3 regions of the Flavobacterium procerum genome follow, and region 2 is predicted to be linked to each of the others. Evidence: riboswitches for the same ligand, from Rfam matches in the RefSeq annotation. Region 2 holds a riboswitch; each other region holds the start of a gene.
What was found. Region 2 has a riboswitch for cobalamin ahead of ACFFLS_RS24010 (TonB-dependent receptor). Riboswitches for the same ligand answer to the same signal wherever they lie in the genome.

Region 1 (5,035 bases), on a different contig from region 2:
AAACTAAATGAAAAAAGAACTCCATATTTTCTTTACTTGTTTAATGTTTTATACTCGGATTCCGTGCCTGAAAAACATCACACATAATCCCGATTATTTGAACAAAGCCACACGCTATTTCCCCTTTATCGGTTGGATTGTTGGCAGTATTTCTTTTTTCGCATTTTATATTTCATCATTATTTCTTTCAACCGAAACAGCTGTAATTCTGGCAATTATTGCATCTGTTCTAACTACAGGTGCTTTTCACGAAGACGGTTTTGCCGATGTCTGTGACGGCTTTGGCGGTGGCTGGACAAAGGAAAAAATCCTTATGATTATGAAAGACAGTGCAATTGGAGCCTATGGAGCTATTGGTCTTGTGCTTCTTTTTTTATTGAAATTCAAACTACTTGGCGAATCGGTTTTAGTTTTCGAAAGAAATGATTTGCTTCAGTTATTTCTATTGTTTGTCACAGCGCATTCTTTAAGTCGTTTGGCGGCAATCAGTATTATTTTCACACATGAATATTCTAGACAAGATGCATCGAGCAAAAGCAAACCTATTGCTAAACAATTTACTTGGAAAGAAGTTTTTGGAGCTTTTTTCTTTGGCTTGCTCCCATTATTGTTTTTTGGTTATTTCAACATTTTACTGCTTTGGCTAATCGTTCCGATTTTTATCACCCGATATTTTCTGGCTCGTTATTTCCAAAAATGGATTGACGGTTACACTGGTGACTGCCTGGGCGCAACACAGCAAGTATGTGAAGCGGTTTTTTATTTATCCTTTTTAGTTTTATGGAAATTTATCTAGTTCGTCATACCGAAACTGTGTGTGAAAAAGGAATTTGCTACGGACAAACCGATGTTAATCTGGCCGAGCCTTTTGATGCTGTTTTTGAAAAAATTCTTTCGAAACTGCCTTCAGAAGCGATATTGTTTTCAAGTCCGTTAAAACGTTGTGTAATTTTAGCAAAGCACATTCAGAAAAACATAAAAATCGTCTCCTACGAAGAAGACGAAAGATTAAAGGAAATGAATTTTGGTGATTGGGAAATGAGAAAATGGGACGATATTCCGCCCGAACAACTCAATCCCTGGATGGAAGATTTTGTGACAATACCCGTTTCTAATGGAGAATCTTTTACTGTTTTACATCAAAGAGTGATTCATTTTTTATCCGATAAACTCTCAGAATCCGAAATACCCGTTATAATAGTCGCTCATGCTGGAGTGATTAGAAGTATTTTGTGTCATCATACATCGACTGCCTTAAAAGACGCTTTTAATAGCAAGGTAGATTTTGGGGAAGTTATCAGAATAAAATTATAAATTCTCGTTTAGAATCAATATTTAATTGCATTTGAAGCCTAAATTTGAATAATCAATATTTTTAACTTTATCTTTGCAGCAAATTAAGGTTGTGTTTTAGTAAACACATTAAAAGGGAATCAAGTAAAAACTTGAGCTGTACCCGCAACTGTAAGCTTAATTCTGAAAAAGAATGCTTGTTGTAACTGCAAAACCACTGCTCGCTCCAAGTGAATGGGAAGGTAAACAACAAGACGCAAGCCAGGAGACCTGCCTTTGTAACAAAAATATCGAGCTCTCGGGAAAAAGAGTTTAGAAATTATGATTTTTAAAATACGTTTTACTTTTTTTCTTTTATTGCTGTGCCAATTTATATCGGCGCAAAGCGATTCTATTACCAAATTGAAAGAAGTCATAATTTCAGACAGTAATCTTAAAAAGTTTTCTTCTTCCCAGTCAATTCAAACCATAAGCGATTCTATTATCAATACCAATCAGCCGTCGCTGACTTCTCTTTTAAATTATAATACTGTAATTTATTTTAAAGAAAATGGTCTCGGAATGACTTCTGGTCCTTCTTTTAGAGGAACAACAAGCGCTCAGACCGCTGTTATTTGGAACGGAATCAATATCAATTCACAATTTTTAGGTCAGTCCGATTTTAATACAATCGGTACAAGAGATTTTAATTCGATTACGGTAAAAGCTGGAGGAGGCAGTATTTTGTACGGAAGTGGCGCAATAGGTGGTAGCATTCACCTTAATAATGACTTGAACTTTAAGAAAGGTTTTTCTAATCATTTGTTTTTAAGCGCGGGCAGTTTCAATACTTACAGCACCAATTATCGTGCATCGATTTCTTCAGATAAATTGAGTCTTCAAATCAGCATTTCTAGAAACAGTTCTGACAATGATTTTAAATATCCTGGAAATTCGAATCTAAGAAACATTAATGGTGAATACTATAACACAAGTATGAATACCGCTTTTGGTTATAAAATTAATTCTAAAAATACTTTAAAACTTTACAGCCAATTTTATGATTCTGAGCGTCATTTTTCATTGACGACTCCTACTGCTTCCAAAACAAAATACGACGATTTTAATACGCGAAACCTTTTAGAATGGGAAAGCAGACTGGGGCGATTTACTTCAAAATTAAGAGTGGCGCATATTGGCGAATCTTACAAATATTATCCAAGCATTACTTCCGATTTTTTCACATTCGGAAAAGTAGAAACCGCTATCGTCAAATATGATTTGGCTTTTGATGTAAATGACAAAATCAAACTTAATTCTATTGTAGATTACAGCAGCAACAAAGGTCACGGTTCGAGCATCAATGATGTTAGAAGAGAAATTGGTTCGGGAAGTTTGTTATTAAGCCATTTGGTAAGTGAAAAATGGGATTACTCTGTGAGTATTCGTCAGGAAATAACAGACAATTACGGAAATCCGTTTCTCTTTTCTTTTGGAACACGATACTTGTTGACTGATTTTTATCGAATAAAACTAAATGCTTCTAAAAATTACCGAATGCCGACTTATAACGACTTGTTTTGGGAAGGAAGCGGTAATCCAAATTTGAAGCCTGAAACTTCTTATCAGGGTGAAATTGGAAATGAGTTTTTCCTCAAAAATTTTTCTGTATCATTAACCGGCTATTACAACGACATTCAGGACTTATTGCGCTGGGTTCCTTCAGAAAGCAACAGCAATATATGGAGACCAGAAAATACCGACCATGTAAAAACGTATGGTGCTGAAGTTCTTTTAGAATGGAAAACAAAAATAAGCAATCACAATTTTACCGTAAACGGAACTTATGCTTATACGGTCTCAAAAAGCAAACAATTAATTGGCGGTGAATCGGTTTACAAACAGCTTATCTATGTGCCGTATCACAAACTGACAGGATCGGCATCGTACAATTGGACAAAACTTTCCTCTTACTTTCAATACCTATACAATGGTGAAGTTTACAGCACGCCGTTTAATAGCAAAGCTGGAATTGTAAAAGCCTACAGTGTTGCCAATATCGGCGCTGATTATGACTTTGGAAGAAAAAACAGTTTTAAGCTTGGTGCTCAAGTTTCTAATTTATTCAACAAAGATTATCAGCCGGTTATCAGTCGACAAATGCCCGGAAGAAATTATACTATATACATTAATCTAAATTTTTAAATACCATGAAAAGATTTAATAAGCTTTTTTTAACTGTCATTTTTGCTTCGGCTTTTTTTGCGTCTTGTAGCAGTGATGACGACAATACTCCAGAGCCACGTGGCAGTTATGATGGAGGAATATTTGTTGTAAATGAAGGAAACAATGGTACTCCAAACGGAACTATTGCTTACATCTCAGACGATCTTAAAGTTGAAAATGATGTTTTTAAATTGGTTAATACTGAAAAAGCAACTGGAGATACGCCACAAAGTATTGGCTTTAATGGAGATTTAGCTTATATCGTTACAAATGGTTCTAATAAAATTGAACTTGTTAACCGTTACACTTTTAAAAGTATTGCAACAATTACTACAGGTTTAAAAAACCCGAGATTTATTGCCTTTGCTAACGGAAAAGGATATGTTACCAACTGGGGAGATCCTGGTAGCTCAACTGATGATTATGTGGCCGTACTTGATCTTTCTTCAAATACTATAACTTCTACAATTCCTGTTGTGGAAGGTCCTGAAAAAATCATCGAAAATGACGGTAAATTGTACGTCGCGCATAAAGGTGGTTGGAATCAAGGTAATTCTTTAACTGTAATTAATACATCAACAAATACTGTAGCGACAAATTTTGTGGTTGGAGACGTACCAAGCTCATTAGTTAAAAACAACGGAACTTTATACATTTTATGTGATGGAAAACCATTTTATGCTGATGTAGAAACTGCTGGTAAAATTGTTAAACTAAGCTTAAGCAGCAATACCATTTCTTCTACAATTAATTTTCCTGAAAAAACACACCCTGGTTTCTTAGACATTGAAAACAACAAAATGTATTACACAGTAGGAAAAGAGATTTACTCTGCTGACCTAACTGCTTCTAGCTTACCGGCAACTTCACTATTTACAGCATCAAAAGTTACTAACTTATATGGTTTTGCTGTAAAAAATAATCAAATCTATCTTGCAGATGCTGTAAACTATTCAGACGCAGGAAATATTTATATTCATTCTTTATCAGGAGTATTATCAACTACGCTTACTGTGGGAATCACTCCAAATGGTTTTTACTTTAATAATTAATTATACCAATTTAGAATTCGTTTTTGTTTTTGAAAAAAAAGGCTTTCATTTCTGAAAGCCTTTTTTCTTTATTTTAAGTTTAAGAATTCTTTTGGAGTAGTAGTCAGATACATTCCATGACGAAATCCGTTTAAGATTTTTGAGTCTGTAAGGTATGGTGAGATGGGTTCATCTGAAACATCAGGCACTCTTTTAGCTGGAGAACCTGTAATTTTAGAAATTGCAAGGCTTAACAATGGTTCTTTTGGGTCACCTAAAACGCCATAAGTACTCACCGTTTCCAACTGTTTGTAAGTTGGCTCCAAACCATTCTGATAATCACCAAAACCTTGAGCATTTGCTATTTTAAAAACCAATGGTTGCATTGCATATTTATGATTTCTATTGATTCCCTCTTTAGTAATATAAGTATCTGAGTCATAAACTGTAAACGAACCAACATTCTTACCAGTCGTAGTTTCTCCAATCTGAACTACATTCATATA
Region 2 (5,035 bases):
GAATTTAGCTTACAAAAATTGCGTTTTTAAAAATGTATTCGGTTATAGGATTTGGGTTAATTCTTATATTATTTTAAGGTTTGGCATTTAAAGCCCTTCAGAAAGGTTTTAGAATTAATGAATGCAAAACATTATTACAGTAAGAGTAAAGTAGCATTTTACGATTGTAAACAATTGTCAAATGTCGGAGTAATCGTTAAAATATTGAATAATAACGATTTTATATAGATCAAACTAACCGATTAATTGTGAGTTGTTTATTGCTTTTACAATGAATTTTATTTTACTTACTCCAACCGAATTTGCTGATTTATAGAATATCTATACTACTTTTGGCAAAAATTAAAAAAATGACAAAAGTTTATCTGGCAGTACTGGGCTTAATCAGTGCGGCTTTAAACGCTCAGGCACAAAACGATTCGATCATTAATATTGATGAAGTGATTATTCAGGATAACCGTTTCAGCACTCCGATTTCAAAGAAAAACCGAAATATATACGTTATTGATAAAACCGTAATCGAAAAACTTCCAGGACGATCCATTCAGGAAGTGCTTCAATATGCCAATGGTGTAGACATTCGTCAAAGAGGTCCTTTCGGAACTCAGGCAGATGTCAGCATAGACGGAGGAAGTTTCGAGCAAACAGTTGTTCTTTTAAACGGAACCAAAATCATTGATCCACAGACGGCACACAATATGCTTAATATCCCGATTCCGGTTGAGGTAATTGAGCGAATCGAAATTATTCGAGGTCCCGCAGCCTTTATTTATGGCGTAAACAGTCTTACAGGAGCTATTAATATTATAACCAAAAAGCCTACAGAATCTGGTGTTTTGGTAAGTTCCTATGCTGGTTCGAATTTTGAAAAAGATTCGCAAGATACGGGAGACACTTTTTTTGGAACCGGAATTCAGCTTGGAGCAGTTTTAAGTAAAGAAAAACACCAGCATTCGATTTTTGCTTCTCATGATAAAAGCAACGGATACCGCTACAATACCGCATTTGAGAATAATAAGATTTTTTATCAGGGAAATGTACAGTTGAATGATTCTAATGAAATTTTAAGTTCATTCGGTTATATCAACAATGGTTTTGGAGCAAACGGATTTTATGCTGCACCGGGTGACATAAATTCAAGTGAAGTAGTACAGACTACTTTTGCCAATCTCCAGTCGAAACATGCAATTACTGAAAACTGGAAAATCATGCCGAGAGTAAGTTACCGATACAATTATGACGATTATCGTTATTACGGTATTGCAAATCTGAATGCCGGCAGAAGCCAACACTATACCAATTCTATTGCGGCAGAATTGAATTCTACAGTAAAACTTTCTAAAGGCGAAATTGGTTTTGGTGCCGAATTTAGAAATGAGGATATTCATTCTTCAAACATTGGGGATCATGATCGTGATAATGTCGGGATTTATGCCGAATACAGAACAAATTTTTTCGAAAAACTAAGTGTAAATTTAGGGACTTATCTTAATTACAATTCAGATTATAAATGGCAGGTTTATCCTGGAGTTGATGCGAGTTATGAAATTACAGATGAATTCAAAATCATTGGTAATGTGGGTACAAGCCAGCGAATTCCGTCGTTTACAGATTTGTATTTAAAACAGACCGGAAATGTCGGAAATCCTGATTTAGATTCTGAAAATGCTTTTCAGAGTGAAATTGGTTTTAAATTCAACAGAAGAAAATTTACTTTCAATGCAAATTACTTCTACAGAAAAATAACCAATTACATCGATTGGACTCGAATGGTTACGACAGTAGCTTGGCAGAGTCAGAACACAGGCGACTTAAGCACAAATGGCGTAAATCTTCGCAGTACGTACAGAATTGATTTCTCTAAAGATTCGAGACTGAATTTTGTTTTAGGTTATTCGTATCTAGATGCCGAGTTCAAAAATTCTAGAACCGAAATTTATTCAAAATACCTGATTTCTTCATTAAAGCATCAACTGACCAATACGATCGACTTTCAATACAAAAAATTGTCGGTATTGTTTGCAACTCGTTTTAACGAAAGAGTCACTGGACCTTCTTATTGGATAAATGATTTCAGAATAAGTCAGTCTATAGAAAAGTTTACTGTTTTTGCAGATGCTCAAAATATATTCAACACTACTTATTATGAAGTTGGAGCAGTTCCGTTGCCTTCAAGATGGTTTAGTTTGGGTGTGAAATTTGTGACTTTCTAACGAAAAATAAAATATAGAAATCTACTTTAGGTGTTCAGTTTTTGAACACCTTTTTTTTGTTTTCAAAATTTTGTACAAGCCTTTTTTTAAGAGTTTGATTTTTGAAAACCTGTTTTTTATAAAGATAATACTATATTTGCGCCAGATTTTGGTCTGTTTTTATAAAATTTTTATTAAAAACAGTTAAAAGGGAATCAGGTGTAAATCCTGAACAGGCCCGCTACTGTAAGTTCTATACAAGTCTTTAAACAATTACTAATGCCATTGTTCCGCTTTGCGGGATGAGAAGGCCGTTTAAAGATGGAACAAGTCAGGAGACCTGCCAAGATCACATAGTTTGAGACTTTCGTGGTAAGAAGTTGAGCAACAAGAAACGACCTGTTATTAGGATAACGGGATTCTTTTCACATGGTTCTATATATCACAGAAAGTTTATTTAATTAAATTAGTGATGTTTAAAACCAAAGACTTTTTACTTTTTTTTGTTTTATTTTTTCCGTTTTTACTGTATTCGCAGGAAACGGCAGATAGTCTTCGTGTTTTAAAAGAAGTAATTTTAAAAGCCAAACCTTATCAGGAAGTTATTCCGGTTCAGACGCTTTCGGGTAAAATGCTCGAAAATCTGGCCAGTCATAATGTTGCCGATGCGCTTCGCTATTTTGCGGGAACACAAATAAAAGATTATGGTGGTTTGGGCGGACTAAAAACGGTTGATGTCCGTAATATGGGTACGCACCATGTCGGCGTTTTTTATGATGGAATCCAGCTTGGAAATGCGCAAAACGGCGTAACCGATTTAGGTAAATATTCTCTGGATGATATGGAATCGCTGACGTTGTATAACGGACAGAAAAGCGAAATATTCCAATCTGCCAAAGATTTTTCGGCAGCATCTACTATTTATTTGAGAACCAAAAGGCCTGTTTTTGAAGGAAGCAAAAAGAGCAATCTGCTTTTTCGTTTCAAGACAATGTCTATCAATTATTACGATCCTTCTTTTAGATGGGAACAAAAAATAAGCGATAAAGTAAGTTTCAGCCTCAGCTCAGAATACATAAAATCAAACGGAGAATTCAAGTTTAGATATACCCGAAAAAATCAGGATGGTTCTACCGCTTATGATACTACTGCGATAAGACATAACAGCGATATAGAAGCGCTTCGAATTGAATCTGGCCTTTACGGAAAAATAAAAAACGGTTCTTGGGATGCCAAAGTCTATTATTACGATTCAGAAAGAGGAGCGCCTGGTGCAATTGTAGAAAATAAGTTTTCGGATGGATTCAGACAATTCGACAAAAACTTTTTTGCGCAATCTTTTTTAGTCAAAGATTTTTCGGAAAAATATAAGTTTCAGGCCCGTGCAAAATATGCGTATGATTATACACATTACATTGCAAGAGATACGACAAATGTATTAGGCGAAATCGTAACCGAAGGTGCACAGTCTGATGACAGTTACTACCAGCAAGAAGTTTATTTTTCGGCTGTCAATATGTACAGCATTCTTCCTACTTGGGATGTTTCGCTTTCAACAGATTTTCAATACAATAAATTAAATGCCACAAGACGTGGTATTCAGACACAATTTTCTTTTCCGCAGCGTTATACGGCCTTGTTTTCTTTGGCAAGCTCTTATAGAATTGGAGGTTTTAAGGTTTTAGGAAATGTACTCGGAACTTTTGTTCAGGAAGAAGTTCGTTACAATGCCAAAGCTCCCGATAAAACCGAATATACGCCTGCCTTGTTTTTAGGGTATACGCCCTTTAAAAAACACGATTTCAATTTAAGAGCTTTTGCGAAACGCATTTTCAGGATGCCGACTTTCAATGATTTGTACTACACAATGGTAGGTTCCAGCACACTCAGACCTGAGTATATGAACCAATACGATATCGGTTTTACCTATAATTTACCTCAGAATCATTACTTTTTTGATAAACTTTCGTTTCAGGCAGATGCTTATTATACCGATACAAAAGACAAAATCGTAGCGGCGCCAACCGGAAATTTATTCCGTTGGATGATGACCAATATGGGACAAGTTCGAGGTAAAGGAATCGAAACGGTTTTGAATATCGGCAAGAACATCAATACACTAAGCTTAACAGCAAATCTGACTTATACTTACTCAGAAAGCCGTGACTTTACTAAATTCCGCGGATTAGAAATGTCTTCTTATGGAGACCAGATTCCGTACACGCCGTGGCACAGCGGTTCGGGGATTTTTAATGCTGGCTATAAATCGTGGAATTTTAACTATAGTTTTATTTATGTCGGAAAACGCTACAACGGAAATGTCAACAATATAAAAGTAAACGAAGTTCAGCCTTGGTATACACACGATTTAGCGGTACAGAAATCATTTGCCTTCAACGGTTATAAATTGAATACGGCTATTGAGGTAAACAATACGCTCAATCAGCATTATGAGGTGATCTACAATTATCCGATGCCAAGACGGACTTTTAAATTTATAATCAGTATAGCGTTATGAGAATCAGATTCATAAAAAAACTAATAAGCTTATTTATAGTTCTTGCTTTTGTTTCCTGCAGAGAAGACGAAACTATTTTTCTTTCTTCTGATAAAAGTGTCGCTGCTCCGAGAAGTGATGGAAATTTAGAAGGTTTTTATCTTCTTAACGAAGGCAATATGGGGATGAATCGTGCCAGTATTGATCTCTTTAATTACAGGACAGGAAATTATACTACCGATATTTACTCAGAAAGAAATCCGTCGGTTGTAAAAGAATTGGGTGATGTCGGAAACGATATTCAAATCTACGGAAACAAGGTTTATGCTGTCATTAATGTATCCAA
Region 3 (5,035 bases), on a different contig from region 2:
GCTGGATGATTCTAATGAGGGATATTTGTATTTTTCAAAATCCGGAAAATCCGAACAGCCTATAAATGTAGTTTTAAAGCTTGCCTACCTTATCGCAAATAAGGCAGGCAAAAGAATTTATTAAGATACTTCAGCTGATAGTATTTCAGCAATCTTTTCAACTATTCCCACAACTAGAGAATTACCCATTAAAAATGCTCTTTTTGTATCAGAGACGCCTTCAATCTTGGTGTGATTGTCATTAAACATATTAAGCCTTTCTAATTCGACAGGAACCAATCTTCTTAATCCTTTATCCGTATGAACAACATGTTTGAATCTTGAAGGAGATTGTCCGCCTTCTCCTGTAATTATTGTTCGTGATGGCTCGTGAATAGAATCAGGAAAAATCATGCTTCCTTCTGCATAGTTATATTCAAAGCCACTACTGCTTTTTCGTATTTCTTTTTTTGCACCTTTTAAATACTTCCATTTGTCAAGTTCTTCTTCCGAAATATAATATTCTTTGGGAACAATTTTGTCATCAACTAAAATGTCTTTAATGATGGTCTTTTTTCCATCAAAATTCTGAACCGTTTTAGCAGTGTAGATATGTCCGTTTATAAGAAGTCCAGAATTTAAAAATGGTGATATTTTTTGACCTACACCGAAATTGTCGCTGATGTCTTTTAAATCTCCTTTTATGTCAAAATAACTTTCAGAAATCGCATTGGCAGAAATTGGAAATCCCTTTGCCATAATTCCTTCTGATAAAACCCAATTATCGAGCTCATCAGATTTGATTTTCTTATATGTTTTTGATGTTTTATGATAGCCTATAAAAAAGATTCTCCTTCTTCTTTGAGGAAAGCCATAATCAGATGCATTGATTACGCGCCATTCTACAGCATAGCCGAGTTCGTCAAGTCCTTTTAGCATTACCGCAAAATCTCTCCCTCTTTGAGAGCTCGGAGATTTAAGGAGCCTGTCTACATTTTCTAAAATAAGATATTTCGGTTTGTTTTTCTTTTCACTTAGTATTTTATGGATAGACCACCACAAAACTCCTTTTTTGCCAAGCAGGCCTTTTGAGTTTTTTAATGTGGTTGCAACAGAATAATCTTGGCAAGGAAATCCTCCAACAAGCATATCGTGGTCGGGTATGTCTTTTATTTCGACATCTTCGATGCTTATATTGCTATGGCCTTCTTTTCCCCATATTTGCTCGTAAATAAGTGAAGCGTGTTGGGTTTTTGTAGAAGGTTCCCATTGATTGCTCCATATTACATCATATAAATCCTTATTTATAATTTTGTTTGCCCTTTCTAGGCCCACTCGAAAACCACCTACTCCCGCGAATAATTCTATTGTCTTTATCATATTTATATTTGGTAGTCCTTTTGCGCAAATATAAAAAATAAGAAAGTATTATGCCATAGCCCGAATAAGTAAAATATAACTTGAAAATGTTAATGTCTACAGCTGTTTTCAAATCAATTGATTAATTTTTCAAATGATAGAATGATAAATGGATGTGCTGTATTGATAGTTTTTCGAAAAAAGAACTAATTTTAGTAAGTCTTGATTTTTGAATCTACTTTAAGAGATAGAGTTTTAAATCGTAATATTATGCAGGTTTTTGATTTCTGACATTACAAAAGTACTCTGTGTGCTGCCAATACTTTCTACAGAGCCTAATTTGTTAAAGACGAAATTCTGATAATGCTTCATATCCTTAGCGAATACTTTAAGTATAAAATCATAATCTCCAGATATATTGTAACATTCAACTACTTCGTCGATTTTCATAATATCTTCAACAAAACTGTTGCCGATATTACGATCATGTTGTTTGAGTTTGATGTTGCAGAAAACAATAAAACCATGACTGAATTTTTCGTGGTCGATGAGAGCAATATATTTTTTTATGTATCCGTTGTTTTCTAATCTTTTGACACGCTGCAATACTGGAGTAGGAGATAGATTAACTTGAGAAGCCAGTTCTTTTATAGTGTAGCTCGAATTGTTTCCAAGTATTTTTAACAAAAGCAAATCGATAGTATCCAGTTCTTCCATAGTGTAAAAATCTTTTTAAGTGTCAAAAATACATTTAAAAAAGTAAATAATGCTTGTTTTTGAGCAGAAAATAGCTGAATTGTCTTATCTGATTGCTTTTAATAGATTTTTTTGTTCTAAAGAATAACTTTGCATGAGAGTTAAGCTGTATATTTTGTTTTAGTTTTTACTCTAATTTATCGATCGGATTAGGTTTTACTTAGCTGTGAATCAAAAGGGAATCGTGTGAAAATCACGAACTGTCGCGCAACTGTAAGTAACACATCAAGATTTTTATCCACGAGCTCCACTGCCAAAAGCGGGAAGGACGATAAAAATTGTTACAAGTCAGGATACCTGCCTAATCTGAATGACGATGCTTTCGCGATAAGGAGCTTAGGTCAAATCAGTATATAAAGTTGTACCAAAACCAATCTGGTTCTTGGAACTCTCTACTGTATGTTTAGCCTTTGCCTTTTCTGCTTAAGATTATTTACAGGACAGTTAAACATAAACCAAAATAAATTTATGAAATTTTTAGTTACTGGAGGCACTGGGTTTATTGGTGCGCGTGTAGTGGCCAATTTGTGGGAACGCAAAATTCCTGTCATTGCAGCCGACTTGAATTTGAATATTGAATGGACAAAGGATATTGCAATCTTAAAACATCAGAATGACCCTTCTAAGATTGCTGAGATACAGCAGCAGATTGATAAGACATTATTTATCAATCTTGATGTATCGGACAAGCTACAAGTAAAAGAAGTTTTTGACCAGTTTCCAGATATTACACATGTCATTCATCTAGCTTATTTAATGAGTGCTGAGGTAGAGGCAGACCAGCATCGTGGCGTTTCAGTCAATATGCTGGGAATGATCAACATATTTGATATGAGCGTACAACACAATTTGTCTCGTGTTGTTTTTGCAAGCAGCGAAACGATTTATGGAGCAAATCATAGTGCTTACGGAGATGAAAATTATGCAGTAAAAGAACAAGATTATTGTTCTCTTGATGATCATTTCTATACCTATGGCGTAATGAAAATGCTTAACGAATTTACAGCTCAAAAATACGTAAAAAACAAAGGAGTGAGTATTGCGGCTATGCGTCCGCCGATTGTTTACGGAGACGGCAGAATGAGAGGATCTGTTCTTTGGGCCTGCGAGTTTGCAACAAATCCTGCACTTGGCAAAAAAGTTAATCTTCCTTTTTCAAAAGAGGCACGAGACTGCTGGATTTATGTCGACGATGCTGCCGAACAGTTTGTGAGGCTTTCTTTAAAACCAAAACTGAATCATTTTGCCTATAATAATGGAGGACATTCTGTTACGGCTGAAGAGCTGATGCAGACGGTGCAAAATATTGTTCCTGATGCACAGTTTGAATTTGACGAAAGCGTCCCTAGAACATCCTTAGTCGACCGTTGCGACAGTAGCCGATTGGAAGAAGAAATAGATTTTGTGCCTCGTTCACTTGAAGAGGGGATAAGAGCTCAAATTGAGGAAGCCCGAAGCAGACAAAAACAAATCAATTATTAATCAAATTATATTAAAATATTATAAAGATGTCAGGATTTCGTAATACAGTAGTCGGAAGTTATCCGCGTCCAGAAAAACTGGAAGATACCATGAAACGTCCCGTTATGAATCAGAATGAAGTTGATGATTACATTAAATGGGCCGCAAAAGATCAGGCTGATTTAGGACTTGATACAATTACAGATGGCGAAGGATACAGGGAAAATATGTATTATTTTTATCAGAAGCGTATCGATGGAGTTTCTTTTGAGGATATGCCAAAAGTTACTTTCGGTACTGCGGGTTTCGGAATTGAATGTCCGAGAATAATCGGAGAACTTAAAAATCCGCGTTTTGATACGGCACGAAATTGGAAAATTGCTCGCGATGCCGCTCCGGCTGGTGTTGATGTAAAGCTTACTGTAACTGGGCCTCATGTTTTGTATCGTTTCAGTGTAAACGAACGCAAGGATCTTTATCCAGACGGACAGGCTTTATGCAGAGCTTGGGCAAATGTTTTGAGAGATGAAATAGCTGAAGCCATAGCGCTTGGATGTGAACACGTGCAGTTTGATGAGCCTATGTGGACAGAATCTCCGGAAGAAAGTCTTTGGGCGGCCGAAATCTTAGCAGAATTGATTGAATCGCTTCCTAAAAAAGTTCGTATCGGACTTCATGTCTGTGGAGGTAATCCGAGAAGAAAACGCGTTTATTTTACCAAATATACGGATCTTGTTGAAGCTTTTAAAGCGGTTCCTGTTGATGAACTGATGCTGGAACATTGCACATTGAGTTACAATATGTTGGAATTGTTTGATTTATGGGATTTTAAAGGTGATTTAGCATTAGGAGTCATAGATCAGCGTAGTGATGAATTAGAATCTGTTGAAGAGATTCGTGAACGCATAAAACCGGCATTAGATTATTTTCCTGCTGAGCGTTTAATATTGACCAGCGAATGCGGTTTCGGACACGTGCCAATAGAAATTACTCATGCAAAATTGAAACGTTTGGTTGAGGCTTCTAAGATGCTGTAAATTTAGACGTTAAAGAAATTGTAGGTTCGGAAATTTTCCGAACCTTTTTTTATTATAAAAAAATATTTAAGTTATTTAGAATAAATAAAAATAACAGTTTTATATTTGCGCCAAATTTTAACCAAGCCAAATAATGAACACAAAGATTTTTATGCTATTATGCACATTAATGTGCAGTTATATGTTTTCGCAAAATTCTGGCATTTCAGGTTCTGTGAAAACATCAAATATGAATTCCCTTGATCAAATCACTATAAAAGTTAAAGGAAGTTCAATTTCTACAACGACAGATTCTCAAGGAGAATACCGAATAAAAAATTTAAATTCCGGATCAGTTGTACTTATATTTTCGGGATCAGGTTTTGAAAAACAAGAAATAACAGCCGAATTAAAAGATAATGAAACAACGCTGGTGCCAGAAGTTTTTATGATAGAATCTGTTA

Region 1: another riboswitch for cobalamin. It lies ahead of ACFFLS_RS03340 (TonB-dependent receptor plug domain-containing protein); the one in region 2 lies ahead of ACFFLS_RS24010 (TonB-dependent receptor).
Region 3: another riboswitch for cobalamin. It lies ahead of ACFFLS_RS11670 (NAD-dependent epimerase/dehydratase family protein); the one in region 2 lies ahead of ACFFLS_RS24010 (TonB-dependent receptor).

The regions. Positions count from the first base shown of each region.
Region 1 is NZ_JBHLYW010000003.1:249,429-254,463, reverse strand. It holds gene ACFFLS_RS03350 (adenosylcobinamide-GDP ribazoletransferase) at 8-796, shown strand; gene cobC (alpha-ribazole phosphatase) at 781-1,314, shown strand; cobalamin riboswitch at 1,384-1,585, shown strand; gene ACFFLS_RS03340 (TonB-dependent receptor plug domain-containing protein) at 1,615-3,477, shown strand; gene ACFFLS_RS03335 (YncE family protein) at 3,483-4,550, shown strand; gene ACFFLS_RS03330 (GFO_1087 family putative carboxy terminal peptidase) at 4,619-5,035, opposite strand, start outside.
Region 2 is NZ_JBHLYW010000029.1:288,551-293,585, forward strand. It holds gene ACFFLS_RS24005 (TonB-dependent receptor plug domain-containing protein) at 351-2,213, shown strand; cobalamin riboswitch at 2,346-2,554, shown strand; gene ACFFLS_RS24010 (TonB-dependent receptor) at 2,665-4,710, shown strand; gene ACFFLS_RS24015 (DUF5074 domain-containing protein) at 4,707-5,035, shown strand, end outside.
Region 3 is NZ_JBHLYW010000009.1:53,594-58,628, reverse strand. It holds gene ACFFLS_RS11685 (hypothetical protein) at 1-124, shown strand, start outside; gene dcm (DNA (cytosine-5-)-methyltransferase) at 121-1,359, opposite strand; gene ACFFLS_RS11675 (Lrp/AsnC family transcriptional regulator) at 1,594-2,055, opposite strand; cobalamin riboswitch at 2,229-2,413, shown strand; gene ACFFLS_RS11670 (NAD-dependent epimerase/dehydratase family protein) at 2,563-3,576, shown strand; gene ACFFLS_RS11665 (hypothetical protein) at 3,603-4,592, shown strand; gene ACFFLS_RS11660 (TonB-dependent siderophore receptor) at 4,726-5,035, shown strand, end outside.